Regions from separate parts of the Streptomyces sp. NPDC014864 genome, predicted to be linked through region 2. Evidence: riboswitches for the same ligand, from Rfam matches in the RefSeq annotation. Region 2 holds a riboswitch; the other holds the start of a gene.
The links. A riboswitch is a leader RNA that binds a small molecule or an ion and turns the genes downstream of it on or off. The one in region 2 is predicted to bind glycine.
Positions count from the first base shown of each region.

Region 1 (7,632 bases), on a different contig from region 2:
CACCCAGGAGGACCTGTTCGCCCAGGCCGCGGGCGCCGGGCCGGAGGGGCCCGAGGAGGAACCGGCGGTCGAGCCGGCCGTGGAGCAGCCGGCCCCCGCCGAGCGGCGCTGGCCGGCGGGCCACGACGTGCGGCACTCGGTGTACGGGCACGGATGGGTGCAGGGCAGCGGGCTCGGCCGGGTCACGGTCCGGTTCGAGACTCCCGACTCGGAGCCCGGACGCGTTCGCACCTTCCGCGTGGAGGACCCGGAGCTGGAGCCGGTCGATCCGCTGCCGCTGGTGGCGCGAAGACCGGGATCGGGCGGAGAGGGGGAAACCTCGGCGGGTTCGGCCGATCGGGGCTCGGACGCGGCCGCGAGGACCTCGCCGGAGGCGGCCGGGGCGATGTCGCCGGACGCCGACAGGACGAGGGCGCCCGACGCGGCCGAAGGGGCTGCGGCGGAGAAGGCCGGCGGCGTGGCTCAGGCCTCCTCCGAGCCCGCCAGCTTGCCGAAGTCGCGGTCCGGGACCGCGGGAGGAGCGGCCACGTCGAGGCCGTAGTGGTGATAGAGCTGCAATTCCTGTTCGGGGGAGAGGTGGCGGCCGACGCCGAAGTCGGGGGCGTCCCTGATCAGAGCCCGGTCGAAGGGGACGCGCAGGGCGCCTTCGACGAGTTCGCTGGGCTCCAGGGGCACGAAGGCGTCCCTGGAGAACAGGCCGGTGCGTATGGCCGCCCACTCCGGCACCCCGGTCGCGTCGTCGAGATAGACCTCGTCCACCGTGCCGATCTTGATGCCTCTGCGGTCGAACGCCTTGCGGCCGATCAGGTTGCGCGGATCGATGTCGGTCTGCACGGGCCCTCCACGTGGTCGCAATACCTCCGTTAGCACTACAAAAGAGCACATCACGGTGGGCGGCCACTCGAAAGCCCGTGTGGTGGGCCCGCTGGTACGCTGGCAGCGGCTGCTGACCCCGTGCGGGAGAGTCCTCCAGCATCATCGGAGGCGCCGAAGGAGCAAATCCTCCCCGGAATCTCTCAGGCCCACGTACCGCACGGACGAGGTCACTCTGGAAAGCAGAGCGGGTGTCGACGGCTTCCGCTCTCACCGACGGTGAAAGCCGGGAGCCCCAGTGCGACCCGGTGAAGCTCTCAGGTCAGATGACAGAGGGGGAGGCCGTCCGGGCACCCATCCGTGGTGCCCCTCGAAGGTCGCGTCAGACCAGGAGGCCTCCGCATGACCGCCCATCGCATTCCGCTCTCCGAGCTCGAACAGGGAACCCCCTTCGAGCAGCGCCACATCGGCCCCGATCACGAGGCCCGGGCCAAGATGCTCGCGCAGGTCGGCTACGGCTCGCTCGACGACCTCACGGCCGCAGCGGTCCCCGACGTGATCAAGAACGCCGGTGCGCTGGACCTGCCGGACGCGCGGACCGAGGCCGAGGTGCTCGCCGAGCTGCGCTCGCTCGCCGACCGCAACGAGGTCCTGGGCTCCATGATCGGCCTCGGGTACTACGGGACCTTCACGCCCCCGGTGATCCTGCGGAACGTCATGGAGAACCCGGCCTGGTACACGGCGTACACCCCCTACCAGCCGGAGATCTCCCAGGGCCGCCTCGAGGCGCTGCTGAACTTCCAGACGATGGTCGCCGAGCTGACCGGCCTGCCGACCTCCGGCGCCTCCCTGCTCGACGAGGGCACCGCCGCGGCCGAGGCCATGGCCCTCTCCCGGCGCATGGGCCGCAACAAGAAGGGCCTGTTCCTGATCGACGCGGACGCGCTGCCGCAGACCGTGGCCGTCATCCGGACCCGCGCCGAGCCGTCCGGCGTCGAGGTCGTCGTCGCGGACCTGAGCGAGGGCATCCCGGCCGGGGTCGCCGAGCGTGAGATCAACGGCGTGCTCCTGCAGTACCCGGGCGCCTCCGGTGCCGTACGCGACCTCAAGCCCGTCATCGACCAGGCGCACGAGCTGGGCGCGCTGGTCACCGTCGCCGCCGACCTGCTCGCCCTCACGCTGCTGAAGTCGCCCGGTGAGCTCGGCGCGGACATCGCGGTCGGCACCACGCAGCGCTTCGGCGTGCCGATGGGCTTCGGCGGGCCGCACGCCGGCTACATGGCGGTGCACGAGAAGTTCGCCCGCAGCCTTCCGGGCCGCCTTGTCGGCGTCTCCGTCGACGTGGACGGGAACAGGGCCTACCGCCTGGCCCTGCAGACCCGCGAGCAGCACATCCGCCGCGAGAAGGCCACCAGCAACATCTGCACCGCCCAGGTGCTGCTCGCCGTGATGGCGGGCATGTACGCCGTCTACCACGGCCCCGAGGGGCTGCGGACCATCGCGCGCCGCACCCACCGCTACGCCTCCGTGCTCGCCGAGGGGCTCACCGCGGGCGGTGCCGAGGTCGTCCACGGCCACTACTTCGACACGCTGACTGTCCGGGCCGAGGGCCGCGCCGCCGACGTGGTCGCCGCCGCCCGCCGCAACGGCGTCAACCTGCGCCTCGTCGACGCCGACCACGTCTCGATCGCCTGCGACGAGACCACCACCCGTGCCCAGCTGGGCGCGGTGTGGTCCGCGTTCGGGGTCGAGGGCGACGTCGAGGCGCTGGACGCGGCCGCCGCGGACGTCCTGCCGCAGGCGCTGCTGCGCACCGACGACTACCTCACCCACCCGGTCTTCCAGCAGCACCGCTCCGAGACCGCGATGCTGCGCTACCTGCGCAGGCTGGCCGACCGCGACTACGCGCTCGACCGCGGCATGATCCCGCTGGGTTCCTGCACCATGAAGCTCAACGCGACCACCGAGATGGAGCCGGTGACCTGGCCGGAGTTCGGTCAGCTGCACCCCTTCGCGCCCGCCGAGCAGGCGCAGGGCTACCTCACGCTGATCCGCGAGCTGGAGGAGCGCCTCGCCGAGGTCACCGGGTACGACAAGGTCTCCCTGCAGCCGAACGCCGGCAGCCAGGGCGAGCTCGCAGGTCTGCTCGCCGTCCGCGGCTACCACCGCGCCAACGGCGACGCCCAGCGCACCGTCTGCCTCATCCCCTCCTCCGCGCACGGCACCAACGCCGCCAGCGCCGTGATGGCCGGCATGAAGGTCGTCGTCGTGAAGACCGCCGAGGACGGCGAGATCGACGTGACGGACCTGCGGGCGAAGATCGAGCAGTACCGCGACGAGCTCGCGGTGCTGATGATCACCTACCCGTCCACGCACGGCGTCTTCGAGGAGCACGTCGCCGACATCTGCGCGGCGGTGCACGAGGCCGGCGGTCAGGTGTACGTCGACGGCGCCAACCTCAACGCCCTGGTCGGCCTCGCCGAGCCCGGCCACTTCGGCGGGGACGTCTCGCACCTGAACCTGCACAAGACGTTCTGCATCCCGCACGGCGGCGGCGGTCCGGGCGTCGGCCCGGTGGCGGTCCGCGAGCACCTCGCGCCGTACCTGCCGAACCACCCCCTCCAGCCCGAGGCCGGTCCGGAGAGCGGGGTCGGCCCGATCTCGGCCGCGCCCTGGGGTTCGGCGGGCATCCTGCCGATCTCGTGGGCGTACGTCCGTCTCATGGGCGGCGAGGGCCTCAAGCGGGCCACGCAGGTGGCCGTGCTCTCCGCCAACTACGTCGCCAAGCGCCTGGAGCCGCACTACCCGGTGCTCTACACCGGCCCGGGCGGCCTGGTCGCGCACGAGTGCATCATCGACCTGCGGCCGCTGACCAAGGCGACCGGGGTGAGCGTCGACGACGTCGCCAAGCGGCTGATCGACTACGGCTTCCACGCGCCGACGATGTCCTTCCCGGTGGCCGGCACGCTGATGATCGAGCCGACCGAGTCCGAGGACCTGGCCGAGCTGGACCGGTTCTGCGACGCGATGATCGCGATCCGCGCCGAGATCGAGAAGGTCGGCTCGGGCGAGTGGCCCGCCGAGGACAACCCGCTGCGGCACGCGCCGCACACCGCCGCCGCGCTCGGCGGGGAGTGGGAGCACGCCTACAGCCGTGAGGAGGCGGTCTTCCCGGCCGGTGTCTCGGCCGCCGACAAGTACTGGCCGCCGGTGCGCCGCATCGACCAGGCCTTCGGCGACCGCAACCTGGTCTGCTCGTGCCCGCCGCTGGACGCGTACGAGGACTGAGCACCGTGACAGGGCTCCGCCCCGGCCCTTCGAAGGCCGGTGCGGAGCCCTTGCCGCGCCGCGGCCCTGTCCGGCCAGGGCCCGGTTCCCCCGGGCAGGTGCCCTCGCCGGCACGGCACATCACGGCGTCGAGAGCGCGACCTCGGTCGACTTGATCAGGGCGACGACGGGGGAGCCCGCCGTGAGGCCCAGCTCGGTGACGGCGTCCTTGGTGATCGCGGCGGTCAGCTCCCCGCCGTCGACGCCGACCTTGACGGACGCCATGGCCCGGCCGGTGGCGATGCCCGTGACCGTGCCGGGCAGCCGGTTGCGGATGGACAGGCCCTCGAGCGGCCCGGTGGCCAGGGACACCTCGGTGGACTTCACCAGGGCGCGGACGGCGGAGCCCACGGTCAGGCCCAGTTCGTCGAAGGACTCGCGGGTGATCGCGGCGGTCAGGTCCTGCCCGCCGTCCAGTCGGACCCCGACCGTGGCCATGGCCTCGCCCGGGTTGAGGGCGGTGACGGTACCGGGCAGTCGGTTGCGGATGCTCAGGCTCATCGGTCACGCCTCGCAGAGGTGAGGAGAAACGGGAGGTACAGGGGGATTTCACCCCCTGGCGGTCCTCACCGTAGCCGCGGGGGCCGGCTCAGGCCGGGTAGGCGTGGGTCTGCGCCGCCTTCACCGTCGCCCAGACCGGTGCACCGGGGTGCAGGTCGAGTTCGGCCGCGGCGACCGTGGTCAGGTCCGCGGTGAGGGGCAGCTCGCCGGTCAGGTCCGCGCGGATCTGGTCGCCGTGGGTCTCCAGACCGGCGACCTCGCAGCGCCACAGGTTCCGGGCGCTGGAGCCGATGGGCCGGTCCCGGTGAAGGGTGACCGCGGCGGGCGGGAACGCCACGAAGGCCGGACCCGTCAGGATCTCGGTGGTGGTGAGCACGGCACCGCCGTCGAGCCGGACCACGTGGCCCTCGGCCCGGCCCCGGTACAGGTTGAGTCCGACCAACTGGGCGACGTAGTCCGTCCGCGGGTGGCGGGCGATGTCGGAGGGGGTGCCCTCCTGGACCACGCCGCCGTCCTCGACGACGACGAGCCGGTCGGCCAGCACCATCGCGTCCAGCGGATCGTGGGTGACCAGGACGGCGACCGCCTCGAACTCCGCGAGATGGCGCCGCAGCCCGGCACGGACCTCCAGCCGGGTACGGGCGTCGAGCGCGGCGAGCGGTTCGTCCAGGAGCAGCAGCCGGGGCCGGGTGGCCAGGGCGCGGGCGAGCGCGACGCGCTGCGCCTGGCCCCCGGAGAGACGGCGGGGCCGGACACCGGCGTGGCCGGCGAGACCCATCCGCTCCAGCCAGGCGGCGGCCTGAGCGCGGGCCTCCGCCTTTGAGGCGCCTCGGCACCGCGGCCCGAAGGCCACGTTGTCCAACGCGGACAGGTGCGGGAAGAGCAGGTAGTCCTGGAAGACGACGCCGACCGGGCGGGCCTCGGGCGGCGTCCGGTCCAGCGCGGCGCCGTCCAGGCGCAGATGCCCGCCGGAGAGCGGGGTCAGACCCGCGAGCGCGCGCAGGGCGGTGGTCTTGCCGGCGCCGTTCGGGCCGAGGAGCGCGACGACGTCGCCGGGGGCGGCAATCAGCCGTGCATCGAGTCGGAAGCCCCCGCGCTCGACGACGAGACGGGCGTCGAGCCCCAGTGCGTGGGTGCCCGCGGCGAGGGCGCCGCGCGTGGTGTCGTCGAGGTCGGTCATGACGCCCTCATCCAGCGGTCGCGCAGCCCCGCCAGGACCGTGATCGACACGGCGAGCAGCACCAGGCTCAGGGCGATGGCGGCGGCCGGGTCGTTCTGCAGTGCCAGGTAGACCGCCAGCGGCATGGTCTGGGTACGTCCGGGGAAGTTGCCCGCGAAGGTGATCGTCGCGCCGAACTCGCCGAGCGCCCGCGCCCAGGCCAGCACCGCACCCGCCGCGATGCCGGGTGCGATCAGCGGCAGGGTGACCCGGCGGAACGCGGTGAAGCGGGAGGCGCCGAGGGTGGCGGCCGCCTCCTCGTAGCGCGGGTCGGCGGCGCGCAGCGTGCCCTCGACGCTGATGACGAGGAACGGCATGGCCACGAACGTCTCCGCGACCACCACCCCGGCCGTGGTGAACGGCAGGGTGAGCCCGAACCAGGAGTCCAGCCACTGCCCCACGACACCGCCCCGGCCGAGCGCCAGCAGCAGCGCCACACCCCCCACCACCGGCGGCAGGACCAGGGGCAGGGTCACCAGTGCCCGCACCAGTCCGCGCCCGGGGAAGGTCGTGCGGGCCAGCAGCCAGGCCAGCGGCACGCCGAGCACCAGGCTCACGGCGGTGGCGGCGGTCGCGCTGACCAGGGACAGCCGGAGCGCCTGCCAGACCTCGGGGCTGGTCAGCTGGTCCGGCAGGCTGCGCCACGGCGCCCGTACCAGCAGGGCGAGCAGAGGCAGCAGCAGGAACGCCAGGCCCACGAGTGCGGGGACCAGCAGGGGCAGCGGTACGGGGCGAAGGAGGCGCCCGCGCCGTGACCCGCCCGCCGGGGTCACCGCATCGGGCCTGGCGGTGGCGGTCATGGCTTGAGGAACCCCGCCGCCGTGAGGACCCTCTGGCCCGCAGCGGAGCGCACCAGCGCGACGAACGCCTCGGCGGCCGGGGCGTTGGGCGCGTTCTTCAGCAGGGCGATCGGGTAGTCGTTGACGGCCCGGGCGGACTCGGGGAACTCCACGCCCTCGACCTTGCCCCCGGCCGCCCGCACGTCGGTCTTGTAGACGACGGCCGCGTCGGCCTCCTTCAGCTCCACCTTCGTCAGGGCGCTCTTGACGTCCTGCTCGTAGGAGGCGGGGGTCAGCTCGAGGCCGCCGGCGGCGAGCGCCTTCCGGGCCGCGGCGCCGCACGGCACCGTCCTGTCGCACAGGACGACCTTGAGCCCGGGCCTGGTCAGATCCTTGAGGGAGGAGACCTTGTCCGGGTTGCCGGGCAGGGTGGCGATCTCCAGCTGGTTGCGGACGAAGGTGACCGGCGGGCCGGCCGCGTCCCGCTGCTCCGTCACCATCGCCATGGTCTTGGGGCTGGCCGCGGCGAACACGTCGGCGGGGGCACCGCCGGTGATGCCGGCGGCGAGGCTGTCGCTGCCGCCGAAGCTGAACGTGACCTTCGTGCCGGGGTGCTGCTTCTCGAACTCCTTGCCGAGCTTCGTGAAGCTCTCCTTGAGGGAGGCCGCGGCGAAGACGGTCACGGTCCCGGACAGCTTCGCGGAGGAGGACGAGCCGGAGCCGGCCGGCTTCTGCGACCGCGCCGGGTCCGACGAGTCCGATGCGGAGGAGCAGGCGCTCAGGGCCAGCAGTGCGGCGGTCGCGGCGCCGGCCGCCCGCAGAGTGCGCCGGGTCCGGCGCACGGGACGGATGATCACGGTCGACTCCCTCTGGTGCTGCTCACCAGGACCCCCGGTCCTGCCACGGCCTCTCGGTGGCCATGTGGCGATCATACTGCCGCATGTGCGAGGGGGAAGTCCCCTGTCGCATCGCATGAGCCGGGCAAGAAGTTCG
Region 1 is NZ_JBIBWT010000007.1:388,191-395,822, reverse strand. Features, by position in the region: gene ACF1A5_RS16140 (DNA polymerase IV) at 1-541, shown strand, start outside; gene ACF1A5_RS16135 (PRC-barrel domain-containing protein) at 463-834, opposite strand; glycine riboswitch at 948-1,042, shown strand; gene gcvP (aminomethyl-transferring glycine dehydrogenase) at 1,216-4,101, shown strand; gene ACF1A5_RS16125 (molybdopterin-binding protein) at 4,222-4,641, opposite strand; gene ACF1A5_RS16120 (ABC transporter ATP-binding protein) at 4,730-5,821, opposite strand; gene ACF1A5_RS16115 (ABC transporter permease) at 5,818-6,660, opposite strand; gene modA (molybdate ABC transporter substrate-binding protein) at 6,657-7,493, opposite strand.
Region 1: linked by a shared signal. The riboswitch ahead of gcvP (aminomethyl-transferring glycine dehydrogenase) and the one ahead of gcvT (glycine cleavage system aminomethyltransferase GcvT) in region 2 are both predicted to bind glycine.

Region 2 (7,632 bases):
AGATTGTGCTCCATGCCGATCTCGGCGGCGTTCTCGACCTGTTCGGGGGTACCGCCCATGACCTCGGCCAGCGCGCCCGCCGCCATCGAGCAGGCCGAGCCGACCTCGCCCTGGCAGCCGACCTCGGCGCCGGAGATGGAGGCGTTCTCCTTGAACAGCATCCCGATCGCGCCGGCGGCGAGCAGGAAGCGGACCACGCCCTCCTCGTCCGCGCCGGGGACGAAGTTGATGTAGTAGTGCAGGACCGCGGGGATGATGCCCGCCGCGCCGTTGGTGGGGGCGGTCACGACCCGGCCGCCGGCCGCGTTCTCCTCGTTCACCGCCATCGCGTAGAGCGTGATCCACTCCATCGAGCGGGCCAGCGCGTCGCCCTCGGCGCGCAGCTGGCGCGCGGTGACGGCCGCGCGGCGGCGCACCCGCAGTCCGCCGGGCAGAATGCCCTCGCGGGACATGCCGCGCCCCACGCACTCCCGCATCACCCGCCAGATCTCCAGCAGGCCCGCGCGTATCTCCTCCTCGGTGCGCCAGGCCCGCTCGTTCTCCAGCATCAGCGAGGAGATCGACAGGCCCGTCTCCCTGGTCAGGCGCAGCAGCTCGTCGCCCGTGCGGAAGGGGTACTTCAGGACCGTGTCGTCGAGCTTGATGCGGTCGGCGCCCACCGCGTCCTCGTCCACGACGAAGCCGCCGCCGACCGAGTAGTACGTCTTGGCGAGCAGCTCGTCCCCCGAGGCGTCGTGGGCCCACAGGGTCATGCCGTTGGCGTGGTAGGGGAGGGCCTTGCGCCGGTGCAGCACCATGTCCGCGTCGAAGTCGAACGCGATCTCGTGCTCGCCGAGCAGGCGGATGCGGCCCGAGGCCTTGATCGCCTCCACGCGCTCGTCGGCCGTCTCCACGTCCACCGTGCGCGGGGAGTCCCCCTCCAGGCCGAGCAGCACCGCCTTGGGCGTGCCGTGACCGTGGCCGGTGGCTCCGAGGGAGCCGTACAGCTCCGCCCGGACCGAGGCCGCCCTATCCAGCAGGCCCTCGTTGCGCAGCCGGCGCGCGAACATGCGTGCCGCGCGCATCGGGCCGACCGTGTGGGAGCTGGACGGGCCGATGCCGATCGAGAACAGGTCGAAGACCGAGATGGCCACGGGGACTCCTCCATACGGGGGTGGTGCGGTGGTGCGGGGGCGGGCGCCGGGTGCGGGTGCGTGTTCGGGGCGTAGGGGTGGGGCCGCGGGTGAGCGGGCGCCGCGCTCACCTCTCAGTGTGCGCGGTGCCCGCCCGAACCGCGGGGGACGGCTACTTTCCGAGCCCCGGGTACAGCGGGTGCTTGTCGGCCAGGGCCTTGACCCGTGCCTTGAGCGCCTCGGCGTCGTAGGACGGCTTCAGCGCCTCGGCGATCACGTCCGCGACCTCGGCGAAGTCCTCGGCCGTGAAGCCGCGGGTCGCCAGGGCGGGGGTGCCGATCCGCAGGCCCGAGGTGACCATCGGCGGACGCGGGTCGTTCGGGATCGCGTTGCGGTTGACCGTGATGCCGACCTCGTGCAGCCGGTCCTCGGCCTGCTGCCCGTCCAGCTCCGAGTTCCGCAGGTCGACCAGGACCAGGTGGACGTCCGTGCCGCCGGACAGCACGTCGACGCCGACCGCGCGGACGTCGTCCCGCACCAGGCGCTCGGCCAGGATGCGGGCGCCGTCCAGGGTACGGCGCTGCCGCTCCTTGAAGTCCTCGCTCGCCGCGACCTTGAAGGCCACCGCCTTGGCGGCGATCACGTGCTCCAACGGCCCGCCCTGCTGACCGGGGAAGACCGCGGAGTTGATCTTCTTGGCCAGCTCGGCCGTGGACAGGATCACACCGCCGCGCGGGCCGCCCAGCGTCTTGTGGGTGGTCGTGGTGACGACATGGGCGTGCGGGACCGGGTTGGGGTGCAGGCCCGCGGCCACCAGGCCGGCGAAGTGCGCCATGTCGACCATGAGGTACGCGCCGACCTCGTCCGCGATCCTGCGGAAGGCGGCGAAGTCGAGCTGCCGCGGGTAGGCCGACCAGCCGGCCACGATCAGCTTCGGCCGGGCCTCCTTCGCCAGCCGCTCCACCTCGGCCATGTCGACCCGGCCGTCCTCGCCCACGTGGTAGGCGACGACGTCGTAGAGCTTGCCGGAGAAGTTGATCTTCATGCCGTGGGTCAGGTGCCCGCCGTGCGCGAGGTTCAGACCCATGATCGTGTCACCCGGCTTGAGCAGCGCGAACATCGCGGCCGCGTTCGCCTGGGCGCCGGAGTGCGGCTGCACGTTGCCGTGCTCGGCGCCGAAGAGCTCCTTGATGCGGTCGATGGCGATCTGCTCGACCACGTCGACGTGCTCGCAGCCGCCGTAGTAGCGGCGGCCCGGGTAGCCCTCGGCGTACTTGTTGGTGAGGACCGAGCCCTGGGCCTCCATGACCGCGACCGGAGCGAAGTTCTCCGAGGCGATCATCTCCAGCGTGGACTGCTGGCGGAGCAGCTCGGCGTCGACCGCGGCGGCGACGTCGGGGTCGAGTTCGTGCAGGGGCGTGTTCAGGACAGTCATACGGCTACGACTCCTCAGCCGGCGGTGAACGCGGTGTACTCGTCGGCGGACAGCAGCTCCTCCGGCTCGCCGGCGACGCGGACCTTGAACAGCCAGCCGCCCTCGAAGGGGGCCGAGTTCACGAGCGAGGGGTCGTCGACGACGTCCTGGTTGACCTCGGTGATCTCGCCGGTGACGGGCGAGTACAGGTCGGAGACCGACTTGGTCGACTCGAGCTCGCCGCAGGTCTCGCCCGCGGACACCGTGTCACCGACCTCGGGGAGCTGGACGAAGACGACGTCGCCGAGCGCGTTGGCCGCGTGCTCCGTGATGCCGACCGCCGACACGCCGTCCTCGGCGGGCGACAGCCACTCGTGCTCCTTGCTGTAACGCAGCTGCTGGGGGTTGCTCATGACCTGAATTCTCCTGTACGCGGGGGAGTGCTGGTGAAGAGGAAGGCTGCTGGAGGCGCCGGTGAGCGGGGAGGGCGTGCCCGGCGCCACGGACGCGCGGACGGGTACCCGCGGGCGGGCCGGTGCGCGCGGACGGACGCCGAAGGGCGCCGCCGGGGCGTGTGCCCGCCCGGACCGCTCCCAGTCTCTACTTCCGGCGCTTGTAGAAGGGCAGCGCCACGACCTCGTACGGCTCGTGGCTGCCCCGGATGTCCACGCCGACGCCCGTCGTGCCCGACGCGGCGTGCGCGGCGTCGACGTACGCCATGGCGATGGGCTTGCCCAGCGTGGGGGAGGGGGCGCCGGAGGTGACCTCGCCGATCACCTCGCCGCCGGCGACCACGGGGTAGCCCGCGCGCGGGACCCGGCGGCCCTCGGCGACCAGGCCGACGAGCACCCGGGGCGGCTGGGCGGCGGCACGCTCGGCGGCGGCAGCCAGCGCCTCGCGCCCGACGAAGTCGCCCTCCTTGTCGAACTTCACCACGCGCCCGAGCCCGGCGTCGAAGGGAGTGAGCGACGTGGACAGCTCGTGCCCGTACAGCGGCATCCCCGCCTCCAGGCGCAGCGTGTCCCGGCAGGACAGCCCGCACGGGACCAGCCCGGCCGGCGCGCCCGCGTCGGTCAGCGCCTGCCACAGCTTCTCGGCGTCGGCCGGGGCGACGAACAGCTCGAAGCCGTCCTCGCCGGTGTAGCCGGTGCGCGCGATCAGCGCCGGGACGCCCGCGACCGTGCCGGGCAGGCCCGCGTAGTACTTCAGGCCGTCCAGGTCGGCGTCGGTCAGCGTCTTGAGGATGCCGGGGGACTCGGGGCCCTGGACGGCGATCAGCGCGTAGGCGTCCCGGTCGTCGCGGACCCCGGCGTCGAAGCCGGCCGCCCGCTCGGTCAGCGCGTCGAGCACGACCTGGGCGTTGGAGGCGTTGGCGACGACCATGTACTCGGTCTCGGCCAGGCGGTAGACGATCAGATCGTCCAGGATGCCGCCGTCGGCCCGGCAGATCATGGTGTAGCGGGCGCGGCCCACGCCGACGGAGGCGATGTTGCCGACCAGGGCGAAGTTCAGCAGCTCGGCGGCCTGCGGACCGGTGACGGTGATCTCGCCCATGTGGGACAGGTCGAACAGGCCCGCCCTGGTGCGCACGGCGAGGTGCTCGTCCCGCTCGGAGCCGTAGCGCAGCGGCATGTCCCAGCCGGCGAAGTCGGTCATCGTCGCGCCGAGCGAGCGATGCAGCGCATCGAGCGCGGTACGGCGCTTCTCGGAAGGTTCGGTACTGCTCATCGGTCGGTCTCCCAGGGAGATGGGGGTCCCCCCGCGCGAGCAGAGCCGGGCATGGGGGAGGGCGAGGAACGTTCCTCCCCATCTGTCATCGGAACCTGAGAGGTTCGCCATGACCCGCCGGTGGACGGACGGTCACGGCTTGCACCTTGGGTGGAGCCACTGCGGCAGCGGCCCGCTTTTCAGATGTGCCTCGCCCGCGCGGTAATGGTGCCTGAGAGATTCAAGGGAGGGACTTGCTCCTTCGGCGCCCCAGCGACCTGCTGGGAACTCTCCCGCGCGGATTCAAGCGGCCGGTATGCAGTTGGCGCGCACATCATTGCACGCCCGGCCCGGTCGTGGCAGGTCGCGTCTGTAACCGGGCTGTGGCGGTACGCGTACGAAAACGCGAGACACCCCGTATTACCGTCTCTTTACACTCGGCGGGGAGGGGAACTGTGACTGACCCCAGGGGAGGACGATCACGGTGAAGAGGACGACGGCGCAGGCGACCACCCCGGCCCTGGCGCTGCCCGAGCGGGGCCTGGTCCTGTCCCGGCGGCCCGCGGCCGGCGAGCGGTGCGGCGAGCGCCCCGCGCCCGTGGTCCGAGATCTGCGCGACCGGGCCGGCCGGGGCCCCCACGCCCTTCTGTTCGGCCCCGGCGACGTGGTCGTGATCACCGGCCTGCCCGGCAGCGGCAAGTCCACGCTGATGCGCCGCGCGGTGCGCGGGGCGCGCGTGGACTCGCAGGACACCCGCGACCGCTGGGACGCCCGGGCACCCCGCATCCTGCCGTACGCGCTCTACCGTCCGCTGGTCCGCCTCGCCCACTACGCCGGGCTGCGCCGCGCCCTGCGGGCCGGCGGCGGAGTGGTGGTGCACGACTGCGGGGCCCAGGCCTGGGTGCGCGGCTGGCTGGCCCGCGCCGCCCGGCGCGGCGGCGGCATGATGCACCTGGTCCTGCTCGACGTGACCCCGGACACCGCGCTGGCCGGCCAGCGCGAGCGCGGCCGCGGCGTCTCGCGGTACGCCTTCCTGCGCCACCGCACGGCCGCCGCCCGGCTGCTGCGCGCGGTGGAGCGGGGGGAGCTGCCGGAGGGCTGCGGCTCGGCGACCCTGCTCGACCGGGACGCGGCGGACGCGCTGTGCCGGATCGGCTTCGCGGGCTGACCGGCTCCGGACGCGCTGTGCCGGATCGGCGTCACGGGCCGACCGGCTCCGATCGGTGCGAGCCCGGCGAGACCCCCGGGCCCCCGTACCCGCTAGCCTTGCCGGTCAGAGCAGTGGTTCCCAGCAGGCGGTAGGCAGATGGACTTCCCGGCGGACTTCCCCGCGGATCTTCCCGCGGACTATCCGGCACAGGCGCACCCCCACCCGCACGGCGGATGGCCCGGCAACGAGCTGGAGGAGGTGCTGTCGGCCGCCCTCGGCGTCCCTTCGGCCGGCGCCCGGATCGTCGAGGTCCTCGGGCGCAGCTTCGTGTGGGTCCCGCTGCCCAACGGCGGGGGACCGAACAGCGGCCCGCTCGACCTGCCCACGCTGGAGGTCGAGGGCCAGGCGTATGTGCCGGTGTTCAGCTCCGAGGAGCAGCTCCGCCAGGTCGCCGGCGCCCAGATGCCCTACACCGTCGCGCCCGCCGTGGAGTTCGCGCGCGGCCTGCCCCCGCAGGTCGGGCTGGCCCTCAACCCGGACGGCGTGGTCGGCATCCCGCTGCCCCCGCCGGTCGTTGCCGAACTGTGCCGGACGGGACTGACCCCGCTCGACGGCCCCGCGAGCGGCGGCCGGGTCCGCCTCTACGAACCCGACTGGCAGGACGACCCGGTGGACTTCCTCGCCGCCGCCTCCGCCGAGTTCGCCGAGACCGGCGTGGTGCTCACCGCCCGCCGCTGCCTCGCCGTCATCGAGACCGCCGACCCGGTCCTGTTCGTCGGCGTCGAGCTCTCCCAGTGGGAGGGCGACCTGCGCATCCGCCCCATGGACGCCCTCGGCCGCGCGCTCGGCCGGGCCCCCGCCCCGTGGCCGGTCAACCTGATCCTCCTGGACGCGGCCCAGGACCCGGTGGGCGAGTGGATGCGCGAGAAGGTGCGGCCGTTCTACCAGCACGGCAACTGAGGGCCTCCCGGACGGGCGTGGGGGATCGCGCGGTGGCCCGCGGACGGGCCCGCGGCCGCGCGAGGACGGCAGGCGTCCAGGGCCCCCGGGCGGGCTTAAGCTAGGCCCTGTCGTCAAACTCCCGTCTGCCGTGCGACGCCAGGACCTGGGGCCCCGTCGCGAGGCAGGCGGGACTTTCACCACAGGCCCGAGGGGCACGGCCGGGTCGAGGGGTTGCACAGAGGGGCGGTTCAAGGTGAGCGCAAGCGGCACGGCCGCGGCCGGGCAGGTCGAGCAGATGCTGCGCCAGGTCACGCCCGGGCGTTACGACGCCTACGAGGCACTCCTGCGTGCCCTCGCCACCCCCTCCTCCGGCCAGGTCTGGATGCTGCTCTGGCACGGTCAGGCCGGCTCGCCCGACGCCCAGTACGGCCACATGGAGGCCGACGGCCACGGCTACGCCCCCTGCGTGACCTCCGCCCAGGAGCTCTCGGCCAGCGGCTGGAACCGGTCGTACGAGGTGGTGGACGGCCTGGACGTCGCCCGCACCCTCTACCCCGACCACTACGGCCTCTGGCTCAATCCGCACGCGCCCGGCGGCGGCGTCGGCATCCCCTGGCTCGACCTGCGGCGCATCGCCGCCGGTCTGGACCGCCAGCCGGCCGGCCCGCTGCGGCTGGCGGAACCGGCCATCGACATCCCGCAGTTCTACGCCCTGCTCACGCAGAACGCGCACCGCACGCCCGCGGTCCGCTCGCTGCGCCGCGCCTGGGTGCAGCCGGCGCTCGGCGCCCCCTACCTCGCCATCGGCCTGGACGTGTACGACACCTCGCCGCAGGCCGTGGACTCGGTGCGCGCGATGATGCAGCAGTCCATCGGCGCGGTCCCCGACGGCCTGCCGGTGTCGACCGTCGCGATGTCCGACGAGTACGACCCGGTCGCGATGTGGCTGCGCGCCCAGGCCCGCCCGTTCTACGACCGTGAGGCCCACGCGGCCCCCGCCCAGGCCCCGGCCGCCGGGTACGGCTATCCGCCGGTTCACGGCGGCTACTGACCGGCCGCGCACACTCCCGCCGCATCCTCCTCACCGTCCGCGCACATCTCCCCGCGTAGACCGCGGACGAATAACGCCAAAAAGTGCGGTTTTTCCGTTCCGTCCCAACTGTCCCGCGTCCGAGGGGCGTTCTTCGCCGTTCGGATAACGGAATCCCCAGGACAGCATCACGGTTGCGCATACATTCCCGGTCAGCTCTGGCGAGTGATCGTGAGCCCGTTGAAGACTCGCCTCTCAGACGCGAGGCCATCGATCC
Region 2 is NZ_JBIBWT010000011.1:227,931-235,562, reverse strand. Features, by position in the region: gene ACF1A5_RS21680 (L-serine ammonia-lyase) at 1-1,133, opposite strand, end outside; gene glyA (serine hydroxymethyltransferase) at 1,285-2,547, opposite strand; gene gcvH (glycine cleavage system protein GcvH) at 2,562-2,939, opposite strand; gene gcvT (glycine cleavage system aminomethyltransferase GcvT) at 3,127-4,254, opposite strand; glycine riboswitch at 4,444-4,539, opposite strand; gene ACF1A5_RS21660 (AAA family ATPase) at 4,712-5,401, shown strand; gene ACF1A5_RS21655 (enhanced serine sensitivity protein SseB) at 5,540-6,343, shown strand; gene ACF1A5_RS21650 (enhanced serine sensitivity protein SseB C-terminal domain-containing protein) at 6,579-7,376, shown strand.